DNA from 2 places in the Neobacillus sp. DFD-2R genome. Region 1 is predicted to be linked to the other one. Evidence: a T-box and tRNA genes for the amino acid it is inferred to sense, from the RefSeq annotation. Region 1 holds a T-box; the other holds one or more tRNA genes.
The links. A T-box is a leader RNA that pairs with one kind of tRNA and senses whether it is charged. The one in region 1 lies ahead of pheS (phenylalanine--tRNA ligase subunit alpha), so its partner is inferred to be a tRNA-Phe.
Positions count from the first base shown of each region.

Region 2: it has a tRNA-Phe gene. The T-box ahead of pheS (phenylalanine--tRNA ligase subunit alpha) is inferred to sense a tRNA for this amino acid. The anticodon was not compared.

Region 1 is NZ_CM173228.1:1,340,426-1,345,893, forward strand. Features, by position in the region: gene AC3ANV_RS06455 (dUTP diphosphatase) at 1-348, shown strand, start outside; gene AC3ANV_RS06460 (M42 family metallopeptidase) at 419-1,504, shown strand; gene sspI (small acid-soluble spore protein SspI) at 1,670-1,879, opposite strand; gene AC3ANV_RS06470 (TrmH family RNA methyltransferase) at 1,994-2,746, shown strand; T-box leader at 2,808-3,048, shown strand; gene pheS (phenylalanine--tRNA ligase subunit alpha) at 3,142-4,179, shown strand; gene pheT (phenylalanine--tRNA ligase subunit beta) at 4,236-5,468, shown strand, end outside.
Region 2 is NZ_CM173228.1:24,114-29,581, forward strand. Features, by position in the region: gene dnaB (replicative DNA helicase) at 1-400, shown strand, start outside; gene AC3ANV_RS00130 (adenylosuccinate synthase) at 595-1,887, shown strand; tRNA gene AC3ANV_RS00135 (tRNA-Lys) at 2,161-2,236, shown strand; tRNA gene AC3ANV_RS00140 (tRNA-Glu) at 2,275-2,346, shown strand; tRNA gene AC3ANV_RS00145 (tRNA-Asp) at 2,418-2,494, shown strand; tRNA gene AC3ANV_RS00150 (tRNA-Phe) at 2,658-2,730, shown strand; gene yycF (response regulator YycF) at 3,349-4,059, shown strand; gene walK (cell wall metabolism sensor histidine kinase WalK) at 4,068-5,468, shown strand, end outside.

The sequences.
Region 1 (5,468 bases):
TGTTTTAAGTTTTGGAGTGTAAAACCATCATCGGCAAAAGAAGTGGTTTTAGAGGAGTTTGTCGATGGCATTCATTTTATTTTGTCGGTCGGGATTGAATGTGGATTCGATGAGAAATCAGTTATATTGGAAGAAAAGCAGCCGTTTGCAAATGTAAACGAGCAATTTCTCCTGGTTTATGAAATGATTTGCAGTTTTCGCAGGAGCAAAGATTTAAATAATTTTATTAGATTGTTTGAGGCTTATTTGCAGTTGGCCTCGCTGCTTGGATTGGCAAATGAAGAAATTGAACAAGCATATTTTAAGAAAAACGAAGTAAATTATTTAAGACAGCAAAATAATTATTAGCTGAAAAATTTGTAGATAATTTGTTTAAATCTGTATAATGAATGCGTACATACATAAAGGGGGCGAAACAATGGCAAATTTAGATGAAACTTTAGCAATGCTTAAAGACTTAACTGATGCCAAGGGGATTCCCGGCAACGAGCGTGAAGTTCGCGAAGTCATGAAGAAATACATAGCGCCATACGCGGATGATGTTACAACTGACGGTCTTGGCAGTCTAATCGCTAAAAAGGTTGGGAAGGAAGACGGACCCAAAATTATGGTTGCCGGCCATTTAGATGAAGTAGGATTCATGGTTACGCAAATCGATGATAAAGGCTTCCTCCGTTTTCAACCTGTTGGCGGCTGGTGGTCACAGGTTATGCTTGCGCAGCGGGTAACCATCGTCACGAAAAAGGGTGATGTAATCGGGGTTATCGGGTCAAAGCCTCCGCATATCTTATCGCCGGAAGCCCGTAAAAAACCGGTAGAAATAAAAGATATGTTTATTGACATTGGGGCAACAAGCCGTGAGGATGCAATGGAATGGGGTGTCCGTCCCGGAGATATGGTTGTACCTTATTTCGAATTTACGGTGATGAACAATGAAAAAATGCTTTTGGCAAAAGCCTGGGACAATCGAATTGGCTGTGCAATTGCCATTGATGTATTGAAACAATTAAAGGGTGTTGATCATCCTAACGTTGTTTACGGTGTTGGTACAATCCAGGAAGAAGTTGGACTTCGCGGTGCCCGTACATCAGCTTCGAAAATTGAGCCTGATATCGGTTTTGGTGTAGACGTTGGTATTGCGGGAGATACACCCGGAATATCTGAAAAAGAAGCAATGAGCAAAATGGGCAATGGTCCGCAAATTATTTTATACGATGCATCTCTTGTTTCCCATAAAGGCTTACGCGATTTTGTAACAGATCTTGCAGATGAGCTAAACATCCCATATCAATTTGATGCCATTCCCGGTGGCGGCACAGACGCCGGTTCCATTCATATGACACATAACGGGGTTCCGGCATTAGCCATAACAATTGCAACCCGTTATATTCATTCACATGCTGCCATGCTTCATCGAGATGACTATGAAAATGCAGTGAAGTTAATTGTTGAGGTTATTAAGCGCTTAGATCGCGAAACGGTAGATAAAATTATCTTTGAATAAGGTTTTAATCCTCGGTTTAGTTTCCGGGGATTTTTTTTTCGTGGATGTTAATTCGCAAATAAGCTAGTCATTTTCGCAAATAGATTATTTACTCTCAACAATTCATTTAATTAAAATTCCATAATAAGAGCCGCCGATCGCTTGATCGACAGCTCCAATAAAAACCTATTGCTTTAACCCGCTCTCGAGGGCTTCAAGCATTTCTCTTTTCTCATCTTCCGATGAATTTTTCCAAATGATTTCAAATAACACGCCAAGACCGGGGAGCATTTTTTCTTCGCCGTTTTGGATGGCATCAACAATTGTATCTTCCAATTCTGCTTGTGAGTTTCCGGATACATTGTGAATAATGGCATTTCGTAAATTTAAATTCATGAATGCACACTCCTTTATTAACCTGTAATTCTTTAATATCTTTCCTGTATTTGGTTTTATTATGTATCTAAATTAGGCTATAATGAAAAAATCAAAATAAAAGGAGCTTTAGGTTTGAAGCATATTCAATCTATTAATAACCCACAGGTTAAACAATGGAAAAAGCTATTAACGAAAAAAGAGCGGGATAAGACGGGAATGTTCATTGTTGAAGGCTTTCACTTAGTTGAAGAGGCGCTCAAACAAAGTGAACAAGTTATAGAAATTATCGTTTCCGACCAAGTAGGTCTGCCGCCGCGCTGGGATTCAGGTGCCACAGCTGTAACAGTTGTTACTGAGGAGATTTCCAATTCACTTTCGGATACAGAAACACCGCAGGGAATTTATGCGGTTTGCCGCCAGATAAGGATGGAAACAGTTGACAATGCGAATACATTTCTTCTCATTGATGCTGTCCAGGATCCGGGTAATCTCGGTACGATGATTCGAACAGCCGATGCAGCCGGGATCGATGCTGTTGTCGTCGGCCGCGGCTGTGTTGATGTATTCAATTCAAAGGTACTTCGATCGGCGCAGGGAAGTCATTTTCACCTGCCGGTGATTCGCGGTGATATCAATGAATGGACCCGGAAGCTAAAGGAAAAAGATATACCGGTATACGGAACAGCCCTTGAAAATGCTTCCGTTTATACCGAGATATCTCCAACAGGTCAATTTGCGCTAATTGTAGGGAATGAAGGTAACGGCGTTAGCAAAGATATTCTTGTCAACACAACAGCGAATCTTTATATTCCGATCTTCGGGAAAAGCGAATCGTTAAATGTGGCGGTTGCAGCCGGCATCCTTCTTTATTTTTTAAAAAAATAGACGCAAACCAGTTTGAAACATGAGAGAAATTATTATATAATAGTCAACAATATTGATAAAATGAAAAACGTTGACGGAGAAAAGTATTTTGTCTAACACCATTTAGGGAGAAAGTGCCGCGACTGCAAGCACTTTTATGGGAATGGCAGAAGAAGTTCACCTCCCGAGTTGGCATCGGGACCATTTCATAAAGAAATGTAAAGATGCATCGGCCTATGCCGTTATCCGAATGAAGCGAACACATGTGTTTTACATAAGGTGTTTACAAGGGTGGTACCGCGAATATAAACCTCGTCCCTTTCCAGGGATGGGGTTTTTTTATGTGGAAAAAAGTTCATTCGAAAAAAGACCGGCCAAACCTAGGTCTTATTTTACAAAATTAAGGAGGAACTCCAATGCAAGAACGATTAAAGGAATTGCAGGAAGAGGCTATTCAAAAAATTGAACAGTCTGCGAGCTTAAAGGAATTAAATGATATTCGTGTTGCTTATTTAGGCAAAAAAGGCCCGATTACAGAAGTGCTGCGCGGCATGGGAAAGCTTTCAGCTGAAGAGCGCCCGGTCATGGGTGCACTCGCAAATGAAGTCCGAGAAGCAATTGCAGTGAAAATGGAAGCAAAACAAAAGGATTTAGAAGAAGCGGCCGTGTTTGAAAAATTAGCTTCTGAAACTATTGACGTTACCCTTCCGGGACGACCTGTGAAAGTAGGGAATCACCATCCATTAACACGAATCATCGAAGAAATTGAAGATTTATTTATTGGAATGGGCTATCAGGTGGCTGAAGGACCCGAGGTCGAGCAAGATTACTATAATTTCGAAGCTCTCAATTTACCGAAAGGGCACCCTGCACGTGATATGCAGGATTCCTTCTATATCACAGAAGAAATCTTACTTCGCACGCATACCTCGCCGGTTCAAGCGCGGACGATGGAAAAGCATCAAGGCAAGGGACCGATTAAAATTATCTGCCCTGGTAAAGTGTACCGCCGTGATAATGATGATGCGACACACTCCCACCAGTTTATGCAAATCGAAGGTCTTGTGGTCGGCGAGAATATTCGTATGAGTGACCTTAAAGGAACGCTGGAGGTTTTTGCAAAGAAAATGTTCGGTGAAGACCGTGAAATCAGACTGCGCCCAAGCTTCTTCCCATTTACAGAGCCGTCTGTGGAAATGGATATTTCTTGTAAAATTTGCGGCGGAAAAGGCTGTAACGTTTGTAAGAAAACTGGCTGGATTGAAATTCTCGGTGCCGGAATGGTTCATCCCAATGTCCTTGAAATGGCTGGCTATGATTCGAAAAAATATACAGGATTTGCATTTGGGATGGGACCGGAGCGAATTGCGATGTTGAAATACGGTGTTGACGATATTCGGCATTTCTATACCAATGATGTCCGCTTCTTAAAACAATTTAGTAAACACGAATAATAATAAAAGCTCTAGCGCCCGTGGGCGCTAGAGCTGGACAAATAGGAGGGTACGACATGTTCGTTTCATATAAATGGCTTCGGGATTATGTGGATTTATCCGGAGTAACGGCAACAGAATTAGCTGAAAAAATTACTAAAAGCGGGATCGAAGTAGAAGGAGTAGAAGTTCTTAACGACGGAATCAAAGGTGTTGTGATTGGCTACATCCTCGAACGGGAGCAGCATCCTAATGCCGATAAATTAAGCAAATGTCTTGTTGATGTTGGGGAGGAAGCACCGGTTCAAATCATTTGCGGTGCTGCCAATGTGGCAAAGGGTCAGAAGGTTGCAGTAGCAAAGGTTGGGGCAGTTCTACCGGGCAATTTTAAAATTAAGCGTGCAAAGCTACGCGGCGAAGAATCAAATGGAATGATCTGTTCGTTAACAGAGCTTGGTATGGAAGGGAAAATAGTTCCGAAAGAATATTCAGAGGGAATCTTTGTTTTTCCTGCTGATGCAGAGGTGGGAACAGATGCATTAGCATCATTAAACCGAGACGATGAAGTGCTGGAGCTTGGATTAACTCCGAACCGATCTGACTGCTTAAGCATGCTGGGTGTTGCTTATGAAGTAGCGGCGATTCTTGGGCGGGAAGTGAAACTTCCGGAAATAAACCTCCATTCTACAAATGAAAAGGCAACTGACTACATTAAGGTTACCGTAGACGCTCATGAGGACAACCCTTTATACGTGGCAAAAGTGATTAAAAATGTAAAAATTGGCCCGGCACCATTATGGATGCAAACCCGATTAATGTCGGCAGGTATCCGTCCGCATAATAATGTTGTCGATATTACAAACTACATTCTATTAGAATATGGTCAGCCGCTTCATGCATTTGATTATGACCGTTTAGGTTCAAAAGAAATCGTCGTTCGCCGAGCGAAAGATGAAGAGCGATTTGTTACGCTTGATGACGTTGAGCGTACATTAACATCCGACCATTTAGTGATTACAAATGGAACAGAACCTGTTGCTCTTGCAGGTGTCATGGGAGGGGCTAATTCTGAAGTAACTACAGACACTACTACAGTGCTTTTGGAATCTGCATATTTCAACGGAGCGGCAGTAAGGAAAGCTTCTAAAGACCATGGTTTAAGAAGTGAAGCAAGTGCCCGCTTTGAAAAAGGCGTTGATCCGAATCGGGTTCGTGCAGCAGGTGAGCGTGCAGCATATCTTATGGCTAAATATGCGAACGGTGAAGTGTTAGAAGGTGCAGGAGAAGTTGATACCCTTACTGTGGAACCG
Region 2 (5,468 bases), 1.3 Mb from region 1:
ACAGCTAATTTTAGGGAGCGGCCGGTCCGGTGAAAACCGCCAGCAGGAAGTATCCGAAATTTCCCGCTCCCTTAAACAGTTAGCCCGTGAGCTTCAAGTGCCTGTCATTGCCCTTTCTCAGCTTTCGCGTGGTGTTGAGCAGCGTCAGGATAAGCGTCCGATGATGTCCGACATCCGTGAATCAGGTAGTATCGAGCAGGACGCTGATATCGTTGCCTTCCTATATCGTGATGACTATTATGATAAGGAATCCGAAGCTAAGAACATCATTGAGATCATTATTGCCAAGCAGCGTAATGGTCCGACCGGAACGGTACAGCTGGCCTTTGTAAAGGAATATAATAAATTTGTTAACTTGGAGAGACGCTTTGATGATTCTGCCGTCCCTCCGGGTGCATAAGAGTGTAGCAGGCTAGCCTCAAATTTTGAGGCTGGTTTTTTTATATAGTTCTAATTTAGTATTTTACGAACATATTTTTATAGGCTTGTATAAAATGTTCGTGTTTTGTTGACTTTTTTGTAGGAAAATTGATAAACTATGTAATGGATTAAATAAGATACTCAATTTAAGCATAAATTTCGGAGGTGCCTTTAATGTCATCAGTTGTGGTTGTTGGTACACAGTGGGGAGACGAAGGAAAGGGAAAAATAACGGATTTTCTTTCTGAAAATGCAGAAGCAATTGCTCGTTATCAAGGAGGCAATAATGCAGGTCACACCATTCAGTTTAATGGCGAAACCTACAAATTGCATTTAATTCCATCAGGGATTTTTTATAAAGAAAAAATTTGTGTCATCGGTAATGGAATGGTCGTTGATCCCAAGGCGCTTGTTACGGAGCTTGCCTACTTGCATGAAAAAGGGGTTACAACAGATAACCTAAGAATCAGCAATCGTGCCCATGTTATCCTTCCATACCATATTAAGCTTGATGAAGTAGAGGAAGAGCGTAAAGGTGCTAATAAAATCGGCACAACCAAAAAAGGTATTGGCCCTGCTTATATGGATAAGGCAGCTCGTGTCGGTATCCGCATTGCAGATTTATTAGAACGTGACGTGTTTGAAGAAAAGCTTGAGCAAAATCTTAAAGAGAAAAATCGCTTGTTCGAACGAATTTATGAGACAACCGGTTTTAAGAAAGAAGATATTTTAGACGAGTATTATGAATACGGACAGCAATTTAAGCAATATGTTTGTGATACATCTGTTGTATTGAATGATGCCTTGGACGAAGGCAAGCGTGTTCTTTTCGAAGGCGCACAAGGCGTAATGCTTGATATTGACCAAGGAACATACCCATTTGTTACTTCATCAAATCCGGTTGCCGGCGGAGTAACCATTGGCTCCGGCGTTGGTCCATCTAAAATTACCCATGTAGTCGGCGTTTGTAAAGCGTACACTTCCCGTGTTGGAGATGGTCCGTTCCCTACAGAATTGAATAATGAAATCGGTCATCAGATTCGTGAAGTAGGACGTGAATATGGTACAACAACAGGACGTCCCCGCCGTGTTGGCTGGTTTGATAGCGTCGTTGTCCGCCATGCCCGCCGTGTCAGCGGTTTAACTGACCTGTCACTCAATTCTATTGATGTTTTAACCGGTATCGAAACCTTAAAAATCTGTACGGCTTATAGCTACAAAGGTGAACATATTACAGAATATCCGGCAAGCCTAAAGATATTAGCTCAGTGCGAACCTGTTTATGAAGAACTGCCAGGCTGGACAGAAGATATTACAGGCTGCAAATCATTAGATGAACTGCCTGCTAATGCACGTCATTATGTAGAGCGTGTCACACAGCTCACAGGGATTCCGTTAACTACTTTCTCTGTCGGTCCCGACCGTAACCAAACAAATGTCGTCCGCAGCCCTTGGAGACAGATTTAATCAATAATAAGAAGCCCTCCTTTCAAGAGGGCTTTACTTTTTTTAAAAAAATTTTTTAAAAAAATTTTTTAAAAAAGTATTGCTTAATTTTTAATATGTATGATATTATAAAAAGCGTCGTTACAAACGAGATAAATTAGTATGAGCCATTAGCTCAGTTGGTAGAGCAACGAGCGAAGCTTCGTGAATAAGCTGCGAGTTGCGAGAAAGCTCGTAAGAGATTTCGAGCATCTGACTTACGATAATCAAAGTTTAGGAAACAATTCTAATTTTGAGCCATTAGCTCAGTTGGTAGAGCATCTGACTTTTAATCAGAGGGTCGAAGGTTCGAGTCCTTCATGGCTCACCAAATTTTTTTGCATTAGCAAAATAACTTTCAATATGTATGGCCCCTTGGTCAAGCGGTTAAGACACCGCCCTTTCACGGCGGTAACACGGGTTCGAATCCCGTAGGGGTCATCGGCATTTGGCTGGTCAGTAAGTGACTGGCAAGGACGGTCTCCTTGCTGACTGCCATAATTTATATATTTGGTCCGGTAGTTCAGTTGGTTAGAATGCCTGCCTGTCACGCAGGAGGTCGCGGGTTCGAGTCCCGTCCGGACCGCCATTTTTCATACATAGTTAAGAATACGGCTCAGTCGGTAGAGCACGATCGAATAAACGACTGTGAATAAGCATCGGCGTACCCATCGAGCAGCTGCTTGAATAAGCTTTCTGAGATGGGGACGAAGGTAAAACTTCAAACAAGGTTTAGGACATATTAATAATACGGCTCAGTAGCTCAGTCGGTAGAGCAAAGGACTGAAAATCCTTGTGTCGGCGGTTCGATTCCGTCCTGAGCCATCCCAAAAAGAAGCTTGCAAATGTAAGCTTCTTTTTTATGCCAACCATCGTAATAGTTTTGTCGTGAATAATCCGGTAACTAACAAAAGATCCGCGAATTCTATCCTATTTTATAAAATAGAGTCTATTCCTCGGAAACGACTAAAAATCCTTTTTTTATAGGGATTTGAACCTATCTCTTCGCGAATAATCGCATGAGAAAATGAACCTGCTTTCTTTTCCGCTAAATATCATAAAATGTCAGCTATTATACAATTTTGTTACATTATAGCGACTGATAATTTTTTTTATAAAAACTATGTTAAAGTATAGTAGTCTAAAATTCCGGAAAATTCCCTCGTAGATATAAAGAACTAGTTAAGAGAGTTAATACCGTAATTTAGGTATATAAAAATGGCGGCTTTCAAAACTCGCTTTCCTAGCTCAGATAATACCCAAAATAGTCTCTAGTCAATACTAGAGACTTTTTACATGTATTCCGGGTTCCGGGAGCTTTCGCATTTCTTACAATTACTACCTGCTGCTAATAGATGAATTAAAGCTTATAAAATGGTAAAGTAAAATAGAGTAGGTATGACTGTTATATAAAGATATTTTTAATATAAAGGAGCAATGGGTATGGAAAAGAAAATTCTTGTTGTTGATGATGAAAAGCCGATTGCGGATATTTTGCAGTTTAACTTAAAAAAGGAAGGTTATGATGTTTATTGCGCCTATGATGGAAACGAGGCGCTAACGATGGTTGAAGAAATCCAGCCTGACTTAGTTCTCTTAGATATCATGCTTCCGCTAAAAGACGGAATGGAAGTTTGCCGTGAAGTCCGTAAAAAATATGAGATGCCGATTATTATGCTAACGGCAAAGGATTCTGAAATTGATAAGGTGCTTGGCCTTGAACTTGGGGCAGATGATTATGTGACGAAGCCCTTTAGTACCAGGGAATTAATTGCACGCGTAAAAGCAAACCTACGCCGTCATCAGCAAATTATTGCCCAGCCGGATGCGGAGACGGAAACAAACGAAATTGAAATAGGCTCACTGGTGATTCATCCTGATGCCTATGTGGTTTCTAAGCGTGGAGAAACGATTGAATTAACCCATCGGGAATTTGAGCTGCTGTATTATTTGGCTAAACATATTGGACAGGTCATGACGAGGGAGCATTTGTTACAAACTGTTTGGGGCTACGACTATTACGGTGATGTAAGGACGGTTGATGTAACGGTTAGACGGTTACGGGAAAAAATTGAGGATAGCCCGAGTCATCCGACATGGATTGTCACTCGCAGAGGAGTAGGATACTATTTGCGGAATCCTGATCAGGAGTAATAGCCTTCATGAGAAAAGTCGGTTTTTTTCGTTCCATACACGTTAAATTTGTCATCATCTATGTCCTGCTAATTTTAGTTGCCATGCAAATTATTGGAGTGTATTTTGTCAAACAGCTAGAAGAAACCTTAAGGACGAATTTCCAGACTTCTTTAAAAGCACGTGTTAACTTGCTTGCTTATAATATTGTTCAAGAGATGGAAAAAGAGCGGACAGCAGACGATCCGACTCTGGAAGCGGACGTTAAGAAAATTCTAAGGGACTTTTCAGCTGTTGATATTTCTGAAGTTCGGCTAATTGACGGCAGATCATTAAAGATTATTGGAACATCGGATCCCAATAATCAAGGACTGGTCGGTCAAAGGACTACCGATCTTAGAATCAAACAATCCTTGGTTTTAGAAGAAGACCAAAGCAATATTTTAATTGACCCAAGGACAGGGCATCGAATTTGGGTCCTCTCCACTCCGATTAAATCAGGTAAAAAGGTAATCGGAGCAATTTATCTTGTTGCAAAAATAGAAAATGTCTTCGAACAAATGAAGACCATTAATCGTATTTTTGCAACAGGAACGGCAATCGCCTTATCGATTACGGCTATTTTAGGTATTTTATTAGCCCAAACCATTACGAGACCAATTGCTGATATGAAAAAGCAGGCACTGGCAATGGCAAAGGGTAATTTTTCGCGAAAAGTAAGAGTATATGGTTTTGATGAAATTGGGACATTAGCCATCACCTTTAACAACTTAACCAAAAAGCTTCAGGAAGCACAGGCAATGACAGAAGGAGAAAGAAGAAAGCTCTCGTCTGTCCTCTCTTATATGACAGATGGCGTAATTGCAACCGATCGAAAGGGTCGGGTTATTTTAATTAATGATCCCGCAGCAGAGATGCTTGATGTTTCACGTGAAACAGTCCTCTCTCAGCCAATTGTTTCTTTATTGGGGTTAAGTGATACAAATTCCTTCGAGGACCTGCTGGAAGAAAAGGATTCTTTAATCTTGGATTATAGTACAAAAGCGAAACGCTATATTCTCCGAGCTAACTTTTCTGTTATTCAAAAGGATACCGGATTTGTGAATGGCTTAATTGCTGTTCTTCATGATATTACGGAACTGGAAAAAATTGATGCTGAGCGAAGAGAGTTTGTAGCCAATGTATCCCATGAGCTAAGAACGCCGTTAACTTCAATGAGAAGTTACCTGGAGGCCCTTGCTGATGGTGCCTGGAGAGATGAAGAAATAGCTCCCAAATTTTTAGAGGTGACCAAGACGGAAACCGAAAGAATGATTCGGATGGTCAATGACCTGCTTCAACTATCGAAAATGGACAGCACAGATTATCGGCTTAATAAAGAATGGGTGAATTTTGTTACTTTCTTTCATCGCATTATCGACCGCTTGGAA